2 linked regions of the Telluria mixta genome follow. The protein of the gene in region 2 interacts with the protein of the main gene of each other region in a pairwise test. Links are inferred from orthologs where the notes say so. Each region holds a gene or a part of one and is shown on either strand. Other genes may lie near its edges. The genes, in order: mtgA and P0M04_RS03405.

Region 1 (7,280 bases), 2.1 Mb from region 2 along the record:
GGCAAATTGGCGTTTGACCAGGTCTTCCGCCGGCGGCTCGGTCTTTTGATACGTCCGCATCTTTTTGAACCGCGCCATGCGGCGGGTTTCGATGCCAGCGATCCGACGTATCCTGGCCACGCGGTTACGACTGCAATTTACACCTTCAGCAAGTAGCAAACGCCATGTTTTGATGACGCCTGGCGCGTGCCATTGCTCTGCGTGCAGTTCTTCGATGCGACTACGTAGCGCCACGTCTTCGCGGCTGCGTATGCTCGGCTCGCGCTCACGTGCGGCATAACAACCGCTTCGGCTCACCTCCAGCAACCGGCACATCATCGCAATCGGAAACTCTTTGCGATGCTCATGAACAAAGGCGTACCTTACGGCTTGCGTTTCGCAAAGTACGCGTCGGCCTTTTTTAGGATGGTGTTCTCCATCTTCAACCGCTCATTTTCCCGCCGCAGCCGGGTCAACTCATCCTCGTCCTGTGCCAACGGCCGCCCTGGGCCGTTGAACGCCTTCTCGGCGCCAGCTTTCTCAAGCGTCTCGGCCCATTTGTAGAGCACGTTGCGCCGCACGCCAAGCTCCAGTGCCAAGGCTGTCGCGTTATCAGTTGCCTTCAGGCGTGTGACCGCCTCTTGCTTGAAAGCCTTCGTGAACTCTCTGCGCTCGGTAGGAGCAGGTTTAGTCTTATCCATGGGAACGCATTGTCCTCTATTTGGGATGTCCACTAAACCCGGTACACCTCAGAGCACTTTTTGTGGCAATGGCCACGCGGCATGTTTGAGGCATCAGCGCAACGAAAACACCGTGAGGGCACTGGCATGAACGGCAAAAGCGGGGCCGAGCGCTGCGGATCGAAATGTGCTCTGACCCCGAATTTTGACAAAAATGTGCTCTGACCCCGAATTCGTCCCGTCGTCCGGTCCGTTCGTCCCTCGACCGTGCCGCGGCCGCGGCGGTTGTCGAATAATCCATCCATGCACATTATCCGATCCGGCGGCGCGGCCGCGCTGCTGCTGGCCGTCCAGGCCGGCCTTCATGCCCAGACCGCGCCCATGCAACAGGTCGTCGTCAGCGCTGACGCGAATGCGCAGCGCGCGCAGTCGACCACGACTTCCATCGTCGTCGGCCGCGACGAGATTCTGCGCCAGGGCGACGGCACGCTGTCCGACGTACTGAAACGGCAACCCGGCATCACGGTCGATGCCAGCCCCGGCAAGGCCGCCACGATCCGCATGCGCGGCATGGGCGGCGGCTACGTGGCGCTGCTGCTCAACGGTTTGCCGGCGCCGGCCGGCTTCGCGCTGGAGTCGCTCGGTCCCGACGTCATCGAGCGGATCGAGATCCAGCGCACCGCCACCGCCGAAACCTCCAGCCAGGCCGTGGCCGGGACCATCAACGTGATCCTGCGCCGCGCCGGCCCGGCCCGGGGCGCCGCCGCGACCGAGGTCAAGGCGGGCAGCGCCGTCGTGGACGGCTATCTCGCGCCGCAGCTCGTCGCCCAGCACAGCGGCCGTGCGGGCGCGCTGGCCTACACGCTGGTCGCCACCCTCAGGCACAACGAGAATCCCGTCACGGCCGTCACCACGGAAGCGGGCCGCCGTCCCGACCTGCTGCGCCGCATCGCCTGGTCCGACCACCAGACCGAGGAGATGGCGGAACTGGCGCCGCGCCTGACCTGGCAGCCGGACACAAGCGACACCGTCACGGCGCAAGGCTATGTGCGCAAGCGCCGCTTCGACAACACCAAGCGCGAGACGGAGACCACCGAGACCGGCGGTCCGACGGCGTTCCCGCATGCCGTCCAGCGCTTCGCGGCCGATCCGCTGCATGCCTATGCCGACGTGGCGTGGACCCGCAGGCTCGATGGCGGCGCGCGCGTGACGGCCAAGCTGTCCGGCTATTACACCACGCGCGATGCCGCCTTCGTCTACCGCGGCATGGACCTGCGCGACGACCTGCTCGAGACCCATCGCGTCGCCTCCGGCCCGACCGAACGCGAATGGACGTTCAACGGCAGCTGGCGCCGTCCCATGTGGCGCGGCCACCTGCTCGCGGCCGGCTGGGAACTGGGCCGCAAGCGGCGCAGCGAATACCGGCGCGAACGCCAGACCGATGCGGCCGATGCGCTGCTGCTGGCCAGCGACGAGAACTACCGCGCCGGCGTCGCCCGCGGCGCCTTTTTCGTGCAGGACGAGTGGGACATCGACGACGCCTGGTCGGCCTACGTCGGCCTGCGCCGCGAAGACCTGCGCACGACGGGAGAAGGCAATGCGCACGCCGCGGTCGACGTCCACGCCGGCGCGTGGAGCCCGATCCTGCAGGCGCTGTTCAAGCCGGCGGGCGCGCGCGACCAGTTCCGCCTCGCCGTCAGCCGGACGTACAAGGCGCCGAACATCATCCAGTTGATGCCGCGCCGGTACACGGTCGACAACAATAACAGCGCCACCAACCCGGACCAGCAGGGCAACCCGAACCTGCGTCCCGAACTGGCGCTCGCCGTCGACCTGGCCTGGGAGCGCACGATCGGCAAGGACGGCATGGTCGGGGTCAGCGCGTTCCACAAGCGCATCCGCGACGTCACGCTGTTCCGCACTTCCCTGGCCGACGGCGTGTGGACCTCCACACCGGAGAACCTGGGCGGCGCGACCGTGCGCGGCATCGAATTCGAAGGCAGGGCGACGCGGGGCCCGCTGGCGGTGCGCGTGAACGCGGCGCGCAACTGGTCGCGCGTGGACAGCGTGCCGGGACCGGACAACCGCATCGAGGGGCAGCCGACGTACAGCGGCAACGTCGGCCTCGACTACGGCGCCGCCCGCGTCGACCTGGGCGGCACCTGGAGCTACCGCGGCCGGGTGGCCGGCCGCACGAGCGCCGTGCTGTCCAGCGATGACGGCATCAAGCGCCAGTTCGACCTGTACGCGGTGTGGAAGCGCGACGCGACGACGCGGCTGCGGCTGTCCGTGGCGGACCTGCTGCACCGGGACTATCGCGAACGGGTCGCCTACGACGGCGCCAGCCCGCTCGTGCGCACGACAGCCTACCGCGTGCGCACGACCTGGCGTCTCGTGTGGGAAAAGGGGCTGTGAAACGGGCGCTGTGAATCAGGGCAGTTCGGCCGCGTTCATGCGCCGCTGGATGACCGCCGTGCGGCGCGCCAGGTAGTTCGTGTCGCGGTGGCGGTCGTAGTAGCGCGGGTTCGGCAGCATCACGGCCAGCCGGGCAGCCTGGGCGGCGTTCAGGTTCGCGGCCGACGTGCGGAAATAATGGCGCGCGGCAGCCTCGGCGCCGAACACGCCGCGGCCGAATTCGACCACGTTCAGGTAGATCTCGAGGATGCGCTGCTTGTCCATCACCGCTTCCAGCATGTAGGCGATGACGAGTTCCTGGCCCTTGCGCAGGTAGTTGCGCGAGCCGGACAGGAACAGGTTCTTGGCCAGCTGCTGGGTGATCGTCGACCCGCCGCCCACCACCCTGTGCTTCTTGTTGTTGCGCTCGTACGCCTTTTCCAGCGCGTCCCAGTCGACACCGTCATGCTCGCTGAAATTCGCATCCTCGGATGCGATCACGGCGCGCTTCAGGTTGTTCGAGATGCGGGAATACGGCACCCACGCCTGTTCCAGCTTCGCGTTCGGATTCTGCTCGCGCAGCGCCGACAGCTGCTGGCGCATCATGCTCGTGGACGACGGGTTGAACTGCGTCCACCAGCACACCATCGCAAAGAAATACAGCTGCACCAGGACGACGAGCAGCAGCGGCCCGAGGACGAGCCACTTCAGCCAGCGCCGCCCGCCGGTTCTTGCGCGCGCGGGCGCGCCCGCCTTGAGCGTGCCGATGCCGCTCATGATGCGCGCATGCGGGCCAGCAAGGCCGACGTCTCCGGCCGCACGCCGCGCCAGGTAAAGAACGCTTCCGCCGCCTGTTCGACCAGCATGCCGAGGCCGTCGCGCACGGTCGCGCCGTGCGCTGCCGCGAACGCCATGAACGGTGTCGGCTCTTTCCCGTACATCATGTCCAGCGCCAGCGTGCCCGACCGGAAAGCCGACGCGGGCACGGGCGGCAGGTCGGCCGACAGGCTGGCCGACGTCGCGTTGACGACGACGTCGAACGGGCCCGCGATGTCCGTGAAACCGCAGGCGCTGATCTGCCCCGCATACGCCACGTGATCGGCAAAGTGGGAAACGAGCGCATCGGCCGTCGCACGCGTGCGGTTGGCGATCACGATCGCTTCCGGCTTCTCGCTCAGGAACGGCAGGATGACGCCGCGCGCCGCGCCGCCCGCGCCCAGCAGCAGGACGCGCTTGCCGGTGAGCGGCACGCCGGCATTCTTCACGATGTCGGCCACGAGGCCCGGACCGTCCGTGTTGTCGCCGACGATCTCGCCGCCCTCGAAACGCAAGGTGTTGACGGCACCCGCCAGGCGCGCCCGCTCTTCCAGCCGGGTGGCCAGCGCGGCCGCTTCCAGCTTGAAGGGGAGCGTCACGTTGGCGCCGCGGTAGCCCTGCGCGACGAGGTCGCGGACGGTGTCCGCAAAGCCGTCCAGCGGCGCCAGGCAGCGCTCGTACGAGATGTCCTGGCCGGTCGCGGCCGCGAACGCGGCGTGGATGTCCGGCGATTTGCTGTGGGCGATCGGGTTGCCGATCACGCAATATTTATCCGTCATTTAGTCTCCATTACTGAGCTCCCGTTATCCTTCGCCGCGCAATTCTGCCTGCAGCTTTTCCTCGCGGGTGAACTTGAAGCGGGTGACGACGATCCAGAGGTCGTCCTTGTCGGTCGAGCGCATATTGGCCGGGAATTTGCCGAATGGCGCGGCGCGGCGCACGATCGACAGCGCGGCCTTGTCCAGCGCTGGATTGCCGGAACTGCGCTCGATGCGCGGTCCGCCTTCTTTTTCATAGAGCGTCCCGTCCTGGAAGATCGGGATGTAGACGACCAGTTCGCCGTACAGCTTCTTGCCGTTCTGCTGCGGGAAATTCAACGTGCCCACCTCTTCCACGCGCTTTTGCATCGCCTTGTAATACATGGCGTAGCCGACCTCGCGCGTGCTGGGGCTGATGAACGTCTTCTTGGGACGTTTGTTTTCGTCGGCGATGCGCTGGGTGATCTCGGCTGTCATGCGCGCGATGGCCTTGGTGGAGTCGAGGTTGTCCTCGCCCGTGCGGCTCGGGTCGGGCCTGGTCTGGTCGGCCACGGGCGCGCTGTTGAACTGCGACTGGCGCATCTTCGTCAGCACGCTTTTCTGCTGCTGTTCCAGTTCGGCGATGCGGCGCTGCAGGGCGCGGATGGAGTCGCCGTTCTCGACCTTGCGCAGGTCCGGCAGCGGCGACTGGGCGCGGCCGGCGTCGGCATTGCCGCCGCCGTCCAGGTTGGCCTGGGCCAGCGCGTCCGCCTTGACGGGCGCGCGCGCATGCTTCGCGTTGACCAGGATGACCTCCAGGCCCGGATCGGCCGGCTGCAGCCGGAACGCATCCGGCGCGGCGAAGCGGACCGCCAGCAGGGAGGCATGCGCCAGCACCGAACAGGCGATGGCGATCATCAGGGGACGGTTGTGTAGGAGGGTGTTCACGCGCTGCGGGGTGGGACGGTTGGGGTCATGGAACTCCCCATTCTACCGTGCAGGCTGGAATCTTTGGTAGGGTGGGCACCCCGTGCCCACCAAATGGTCGCGTCGCGGCGACATGATGACGAATTCACATCACGCGGCCTGCTCGCCCGTGACGTCGGTCTGCGTCTCCGGATCGGTGACCGCGACCGCGCCCTCGGCCTCGACCGCTTCCGCAGCCGCCGCCTCGCCCGTGTCCTCTTCCTCGTCCAGGCCCAGCTCCTCGGCCGCTTCCGGCGCCACGGCGGCCACTTCGAGCAGGCGCGCCTCCAGCGACAGGTCGACCTCGTCCCAGCGCACGATGTCCAGGCGGACTTGCGCGCCGCGCGCCGCCTGCGGCATGCCCGGCAGGCGGATCACGAGCGGGATCTCGACAAGGCGCAGCACCTCGTCCTTCAGCACGACGGCCTCGACCTGCTTCGCGTTTTCCTGCGCCAGCCAGCGCAGGCACCAGTAGCGCTCCATGTTCTGCTGGAAGTCGTTATAGGCGGAGTACGCGGCGTCGAATGCGGAGACGATCGAGAACAGGGTCGCATCGCGGTGCTTGAACGGGGCGACGAGCGGTGCCGTCACGCCGTTCGTCGCGCACGCGAGGATCTGCCACTGGTTCACGAGGTCCGTGTAGCGGCGCAGCGGCGAGGTCGACCAGGCATATTGATCGACGCCGAGGCCCTGGTGCGGCGCCGCGTGCGTCACCATGCGCACCTGCATCTTGGCGGTCCAGCCGCCGGCGCCCGGCCCTTGCGAGCGGTAGATGCCCGGCACGCCGCAGTCGTGCAACAGCTTGCCCCACGTGCTGTTTGCGAAGATCATCAGCTCGGCCACGATCTTGTCCAGCGGCGCGCCGCGCTTGCGGCGCACGATCGTGACAACGTCGTCCTCGACATAGAAATTGAAGTCGACGCGGTTGGCCTGTTCCGGCTTCAGGCCGAACGCTTCCCGCTTCTTCATGCGGCCCGCTTCCAGTTGCAGCGCCCACTGCCACAGCAGGCCCAGTTCCATCTTGTGCGGGTAATCGCCTTCGCCGTTGTTCAGCGTTTCCTCGTTGACGACGTCGTCGAGGTCGTTGTGGCGCAGGTTGTTCTTGATGGGCACGCGCTCGGCGCGGGTCGTCGTCGAGAGCACGGTCCACGTGGCCGGATCGAGCACGGCATACAGCGACAGCGCCGGGCAGTCGTTGCCCTCGGCCAGCGTATAGGCGTCGACGACCTCGTCCGGCAGCATCGTGATCTTGTCGCCCGGCATATACACGGTCGACATGCGCGCGCGGGCGATCTTGTCGATGGCGTCGTCCGGACGGATGCCCAGGCCCGGCGCCGCGATGTGGATGCCCACGCGGACCGTGCCGTCATCGAGCTTCTCGACGGAAAACGCGTCGTCGATCTCGGTCGTCGTCACGTCGTCGATCGAGAACGCGGCCACGTTCGCCAGCGGCAGGTCGGCGGGCGGCGTCGGCACGGCGACGGGCTGGAAGCCGGCGCCGCGCGGGAAGTGTTCGAACAGGAAGCGGCCCATGTGCAGCTCCTTGGCCGACGCGATGCCGCCCGTGGACAGCATGAGGCGCGGGGCCGTCGTCTGCAACTCGTCGGCCGCCGTTTCGAGGGCTTTATATTCGATGCTGTTCTTGTCCGGCTTGAACAGCAGTTGCTGGACGAGCGGCTGCATGGCCTGCGGCAGCGTGCCGGCCTTC
Region 2 (4,795 bases):
GGCGGTGGCGGCCAGCGCGTTGCGGACGTTGTGCGACCCGGCGGCGTTCAGTTGGATCGTGAAGCGTTCGACACCCGCGGCGACGGCGAGTTCGCTGCCGAATTCGGTCACGGTGTACGTCGCGCGCACGTCGCATGCATCGGTCAGGCCGAACGTCAGCACCTTGCGCTCGCCCGCCAGTCCGCGCCACAGATCGGTGTATTCGTCATCGCCCGGGAACACGGCCACGCCGTCCGCCGGCAGCGCCTGCAGCACGGCGCCGTTCTCGCGCGCCACCGCTTCCACGGTGTGCATGAATTCCTGGTGCTCGCGCTGGGCGTTGTTGACGACGGCGACGGTCGGCTCGGCGATGGCGGCCAGGCGCGCGATCTCGCCCGGGTGGTTCATGCCCAGTTCCACGACGGCGGCCTTGTGCGCGTCGGTCAGGCGCGTCACGGTCAGCGGCACGCCGATCTCGTTGTTCAGGTTGCCCTGCGTGGCCAGGCGTCCTTCCGCGCCGAAGGCGGCGACGAGGATGGCCGAGATCATTTCCTTGACCGTCGTCTTGCCGTTGCTGCCCGTGACACCGATGACGGGAATGGCGAAGCGGCGGCGCCAGAAGTTGCCGATGCGGCCCAGCGCGACGAGCGTGTCCGGCACGACGATGGCCGGCAGCGGATAGTGGTCGGGGAGCTTCTCGACGACGACGGCTGCTATCGGCTTGTCCACCAGCTGGCCGAGGAAGTCGTGCGCATCGAAGCGTTCGCCGCGCAGGGCGACGAACAGCGACCCCGGCATCACCTGCCGGCTGTCGGTCGACACCCCCTGGAAGTACGCGTCGCGCGTGACGCGCGCGCCTTCGATGGTTGCCAGCACTTGCTCGATCGAGCCACGAATCATCAGACAGTCCTCATCATGGTGAGCCGCGCGGTCAGCGCCAGCGCGGCGTGGTCGGCGTCGGAAAACGGAATCTTCCGGCCCTTGATTTCCTGGTAAGGCTCATGGCCCTTCCCCGCCAGCAGGATCACGTCCGGCCTGGCGGCATGCTTCACGGCCGACAGGATCGCGGCGGCACGGTCCTCGATGGCCTGGTGCGTCGACGTCGGATGGTGCGGGTCCATGCCGGCCACGATCTGCTCGATGATGGCGCGCGGTTCCTCGCTGCGCGGGTTGTCGCTCGTCACGAGCACGTGCTCCGCCATCTGGGAGATGCGGCCCATTTGCGGACGCTTGCCCGGATCGCGGTCGCCGCCGCAGCCGAACACGCACCACAGCTGGCCGCCGCGCTCCTGCGCGACCTGGCGCAGCGCTTCGAGCGTCTTTTCCAGCGCGTCCGGCGTGTGCGCGTAGTCGATCACGACCATCGGCGCGTCGTGGCCGCCGAGCTGCTGCATGCGGCCCGGCGCGGGGACGAGCGCCTCGACGGCGTCGAGCGCGGCGCGCAGTTCGACGCCTTTCGCCAGCAGCGCGCCCAGCACCGCCAGCACGTTGCTCGCGTTGAAGTGGCCGACCATGTGCGTGCGCGCGACCGCGCTGCCGTACGGCGACTCGATGTGGAATTCGCTGCCGTTTGGACGGCTGCGCAGGTTCGATGCGCGCAGCACGGCGACGCCGTCCAGCACCGGTTGCTCGTGGACCGCACGCAAGGTGTAGCCGAGGACGGCCACTTCCGGTCGTTCGCTGCGCAGGTGCCGCGCGATGCGCACGCCCGCTTCGTCGTCCAGGTTGACGACGGCCGTTTTCAGGCCCGGCCAGTCGAACAGCTGGCGCTTCGCCGCTTCGTACGCCGCCATGTCGCCGTGGTAGTCGAGGTGGTCGCGCGTGAGGTTCGTGAACACGGCCACGTCGAAGTGCATGCCGGCCGTGCGGTGCTCGACGAGGCCGATCGACGACACCTCGATCGCGAGCGACGTCGCGCCCGCGTCGCGTAGCCTCGCGAGTTCCGTCGCGAGCAGCACGGCGTCCGGCGTCGTGTAGCCGGTCGCGTCGAATTCCGGCTCCGCGCGGCCGCGCACGAGGCCCACGCCGAGGGTGCCGATGACGGCGGCGGTCTCGTTCAAATGGGCCAGTGCCTGCGCGATCCACAGCGCGCACGAGGTCTTGCCGTTGGTGCCCGTGACGCCGACGGTGAACATGGCGGCATCGGGCGCGCCGTAGTACGCGTGCGCGATCGGGCCGGCGTTCTTTTTCAGGTCCTGCGTAGCCAGATGGGGCACCGTCAAAGCGGCGTCCCAGGTGAATTCGCGGTCGTCGTACACGACGGCGGCGGCGCCGTTCTCGATGGCGGAGCGGATGAAGCGGCGGCCGTCGGCGGCCTCGCCCGGATAGGCGAAGAACACGTCGCCGCTGCGCACGCGGCGCGAGTCGGAAACGAGACGGCCGCCTGGTGCGGCGGCCTTCATCCAGTCGATGATGTTCGGCGTCTCGGCCATCAATTACTCTCCTCGAGCGGATGTTCCGGAATGATGATGTCGGTGACCGTGGAGTCGGGCGGCACGTTGGCGGCCCGTAGTGCATTCGCGGCCAGCGCCGCGAACGTCGGCGCCGCGACCGCGCCGCCGGTGTGGAACGGTCCGGATGGATCGTCGATCATCACCGCGATGACGAAACGCGGGTTCGACATCGGCGCGATGCCGACGAAGTTGCCGACGTAGTGCGTCTGCGAATAGCGGCCGTTGATGACTTTCTGCGCCGTACCGGTCTTGCCGCCGACGCGGTAACCGGCCACCTGCGCCTGCGATGCCGTACCCTGCGGGCTCACCACCGATTCCACCATCGTGCGCATCTGCGCGGCCGCCTTCGGCGAGATGATCTGCTGGCCGACCGGCTTGTCGGTCACCTTCTGGAACGACAGCGGAATGACGTCGCCGTCGCGCGCGAAGATCAGCCACGCATGCGCCAGCTGCAGCAGCGACATCGAGATGCCCTGGCCGAACGACATGTTGGCCTTGGCGACGATCGGCCACGATTTGTAGGGACGCACGCGGCCGGCCGCGGCGCCCGGGAAACCGTAGCGCGGTGCCTGGCCGAAGCCGACCTTGGTGAACATCTCCCACATCTCCTGGGCCGACAGCAGCTCGGAGATCTTGGTCGTGCCGATGTTGGACGATTTCTGGATGATGGTGCCGACGTCGATGACGCCGTGCGGGTGGGTATCGCGGATCGTGTGGCCGCCGGTCTGGTAACGGCCGTTGCCAGTGTCGAACAGCGTGGTCGGCTTGATCAGGCCCTTGTCCAGCGCCAGCGCGACGGTGAACGGCTTCAGGGTGGAACCCGGCTCGAACGTGTCGGTGATGACGCGGTTGCGCAGCTGCTCGCCCGTCAGGCGCGAGCGGTCGTTCGGGTTGTACGTCGGCCAGTTGGTCAGCGCCAGCACCTCGCCCGTGTGCACGTCCAGCACGACGGCGGCGCCGGCCTTGGCGTGGAACTTCTCGACGGCCTCCTTGATGCTGTTGAAGGCGATGTACTGCAGCTTGGAATCGACCGACAGCGTGATGTCCTTGCCGTCGTGCGGCTCGCGCGACAGGCCCACGTCCTCGACGATGCGGCCCAGGCGGTCCTTGATCACGCGCCGGCTGCCCGTCTGGCCCACGAGGTTCTTCTGCTGCGCGAGCTCGATGCCTTCCTGTCCCACGTCCTCGACGTTCGTGAAGCCGACGATGTGCGCCATCACCTCGCCTTGCGGGTAATAGCGCTTGTATTCCTTGCGCGTGTCGATGCCGTCGATGCCGAGCTTCTCGATCTTGGCGATGACGTCCATCTCCACCTGGCGCTTCAGGTAGACGAAGGTGCGGTCCGAGTCGAGCTTCTTCAGCAGGTCGGCCTCGGGCAGGTCGAGCAGTTGCGCCAGTTCGCGCAGCTTGGGACGCGGCGAATCCAGCACGTCCTCGGGGATCGCCCACACGGCCTTCACCGGCAGCGACGACGCGAGCACGATGCCGTTGCGGTCGAAGATCTTGCCGCGCGTGGCCGGCAGTTCGAGCGTGCGCTCGTAGCGGCTCGCGCCCTGCTTCTGCAGGAAGCGGTTGGAGACGCCCTGCAGCCACATCGCGCGTCCGGCCAGCGCGAAGAACGCGGCGAACAGCACGAACAGGACGACGCGCGAGCGCCAGTCCGGCAGCCGCACGGCCAGCACGGGGCTCTTGGAAAACGCCACGCCCTTGGCGGCGGCGACGCGGGATCCGTTCGTGCCGGCCTTCATTTACCACCTTCCATCAGGTATTGGGTACGCGCCGGAGACAGCGGTGCCATGTCCAGCTGCTTGCGCGCGATCTGCTCGATGCGTTCGTTCTTGCCGAGGGTGGACTGGTCGAGCTGGAGCTGTGCCCAGTCGATCTCGAGCTGGCGCTGCTGCTGTACCAGCTTTTCCTGGTCGATGAACAGGTGGCGCGCCTGGTAGCGCGCGTTCACGACCGACAGCGCGCAGCCGACGAGGAGCACGGTCAGCACGACGTTCAGCTTGCCCGTCATGCGTCCGCTCCCAGCCGTTCGGCCACGCGCAGCACCGCCGAACGGGCGCGCGGATTGGCGTCGACTTCCACGCCGGAGGGTTTCGTCTTGCTGATCAACTTCATCAAGGGCTTGGGCAAATCGACGGCGCGGATCGGCAACCGGCGGTCCGGTTGCTCGACCTTGGCCTTCGACGCCAGGAACTGCTTGACCATGCGGTCTTCCAGCGAGTGGAAGCTGATCACGGACAGGCGCCCGCCGGGCGCCAGCAGTTCGAAGGCGGCGTTCAGACCTGCTTCAAGGTCCTCAAGCTCTTGATTGATGAAAATCCGGATAGCCTGAAAGGTGCGGGTTGCCGGATCCTTGC

The links.
Region 1: the proteins of P0M04_RS03405 (region 2) and mtgA interact in binary tests that used the Escherichia coli proteins (3 or more experiments, as listed by UniProt). The link is inferred for Telluria mixta from one-to-one orthologs.

The regions. Positions count from the first base shown.
Region 1 is NZ_CP119520.1:2,861,764-2,869,043, reverse strand. The notes cover bases 1,961-4,945. They hold mtgA (monofunctional biosynthetic peptidoglycan transglycosylase), read right to left. Parts: upstream 3,831-4,945; coding sequence 3,090-3,830; downstream 1,961-3,089. Other genes in these bases: P0M04_RS12840 (TonB family protein), read right to left, coding at 4,673-4,945; aroE (shikimate dehydrogenase), read right to left, coding at 3,827-4,648; P0M04_RS12855 (TonB-dependent receptor plug domain-containing protein), read left to right, coding at 1,961-3,074. In the rest of the region: P0M04_RS12860 (transposase), read right to left, coding at 363-680; more of P0M04_RS12855, read left to right, coding at 963-1,960; more of P0M04_RS12840, read right to left, coding at 4,946-5,524; P0M04_RS12835 (ribonuclease catalytic domain-containing protein), read right to left, coding at 5,684-7,280. UniProt on the Escherichia coli protein: Peptidoglycan polymerase that catalyzes glycan chain elongation from lipid-linked precursors. May play a role in peptidoglycan assembly during cell division in collaboration with other cell division proteins.
Region 2 is NZ_CP119520.1:777,283-782,077, forward strand. What follows is about bases 1,796-4,795. They hold P0M04_RS03405 (peptidoglycan D,D-transpeptidase FtsI family protein), read right to left. Parts: upstream 4,181-4,795; coding sequence 2,411-4,180; downstream 1,796-2,410. Other genes in these bases: P0M04_RS03400 (UDP-N-acetylmuramoyl-L-alanyl-D-glutamate--2,6-diaminopimelate ligase), read right to left, coding at 1,796-2,411; ftsL (cell division protein FtsL), read right to left, coding at 4,177-4,449; rsmH (16S rRNA (cytosine(1402)-N(4))-methyltransferase RsmH), read right to left, coding at 4,446-4,795. Outside these bases: P0M04_RS03395 (UDP-N-acetylmuramoyl-tripeptide--D-alanyl-D-alanine ligase), read right to left, coding at 1-876; more of P0M04_RS03400, read right to left, coding at 879-1,795. UniProt on the Escherichia coli protein: Essential cell division protein that catalyzes cross-linking of the peptidoglycan cell wall at the division septum. Required for localization of FtsN.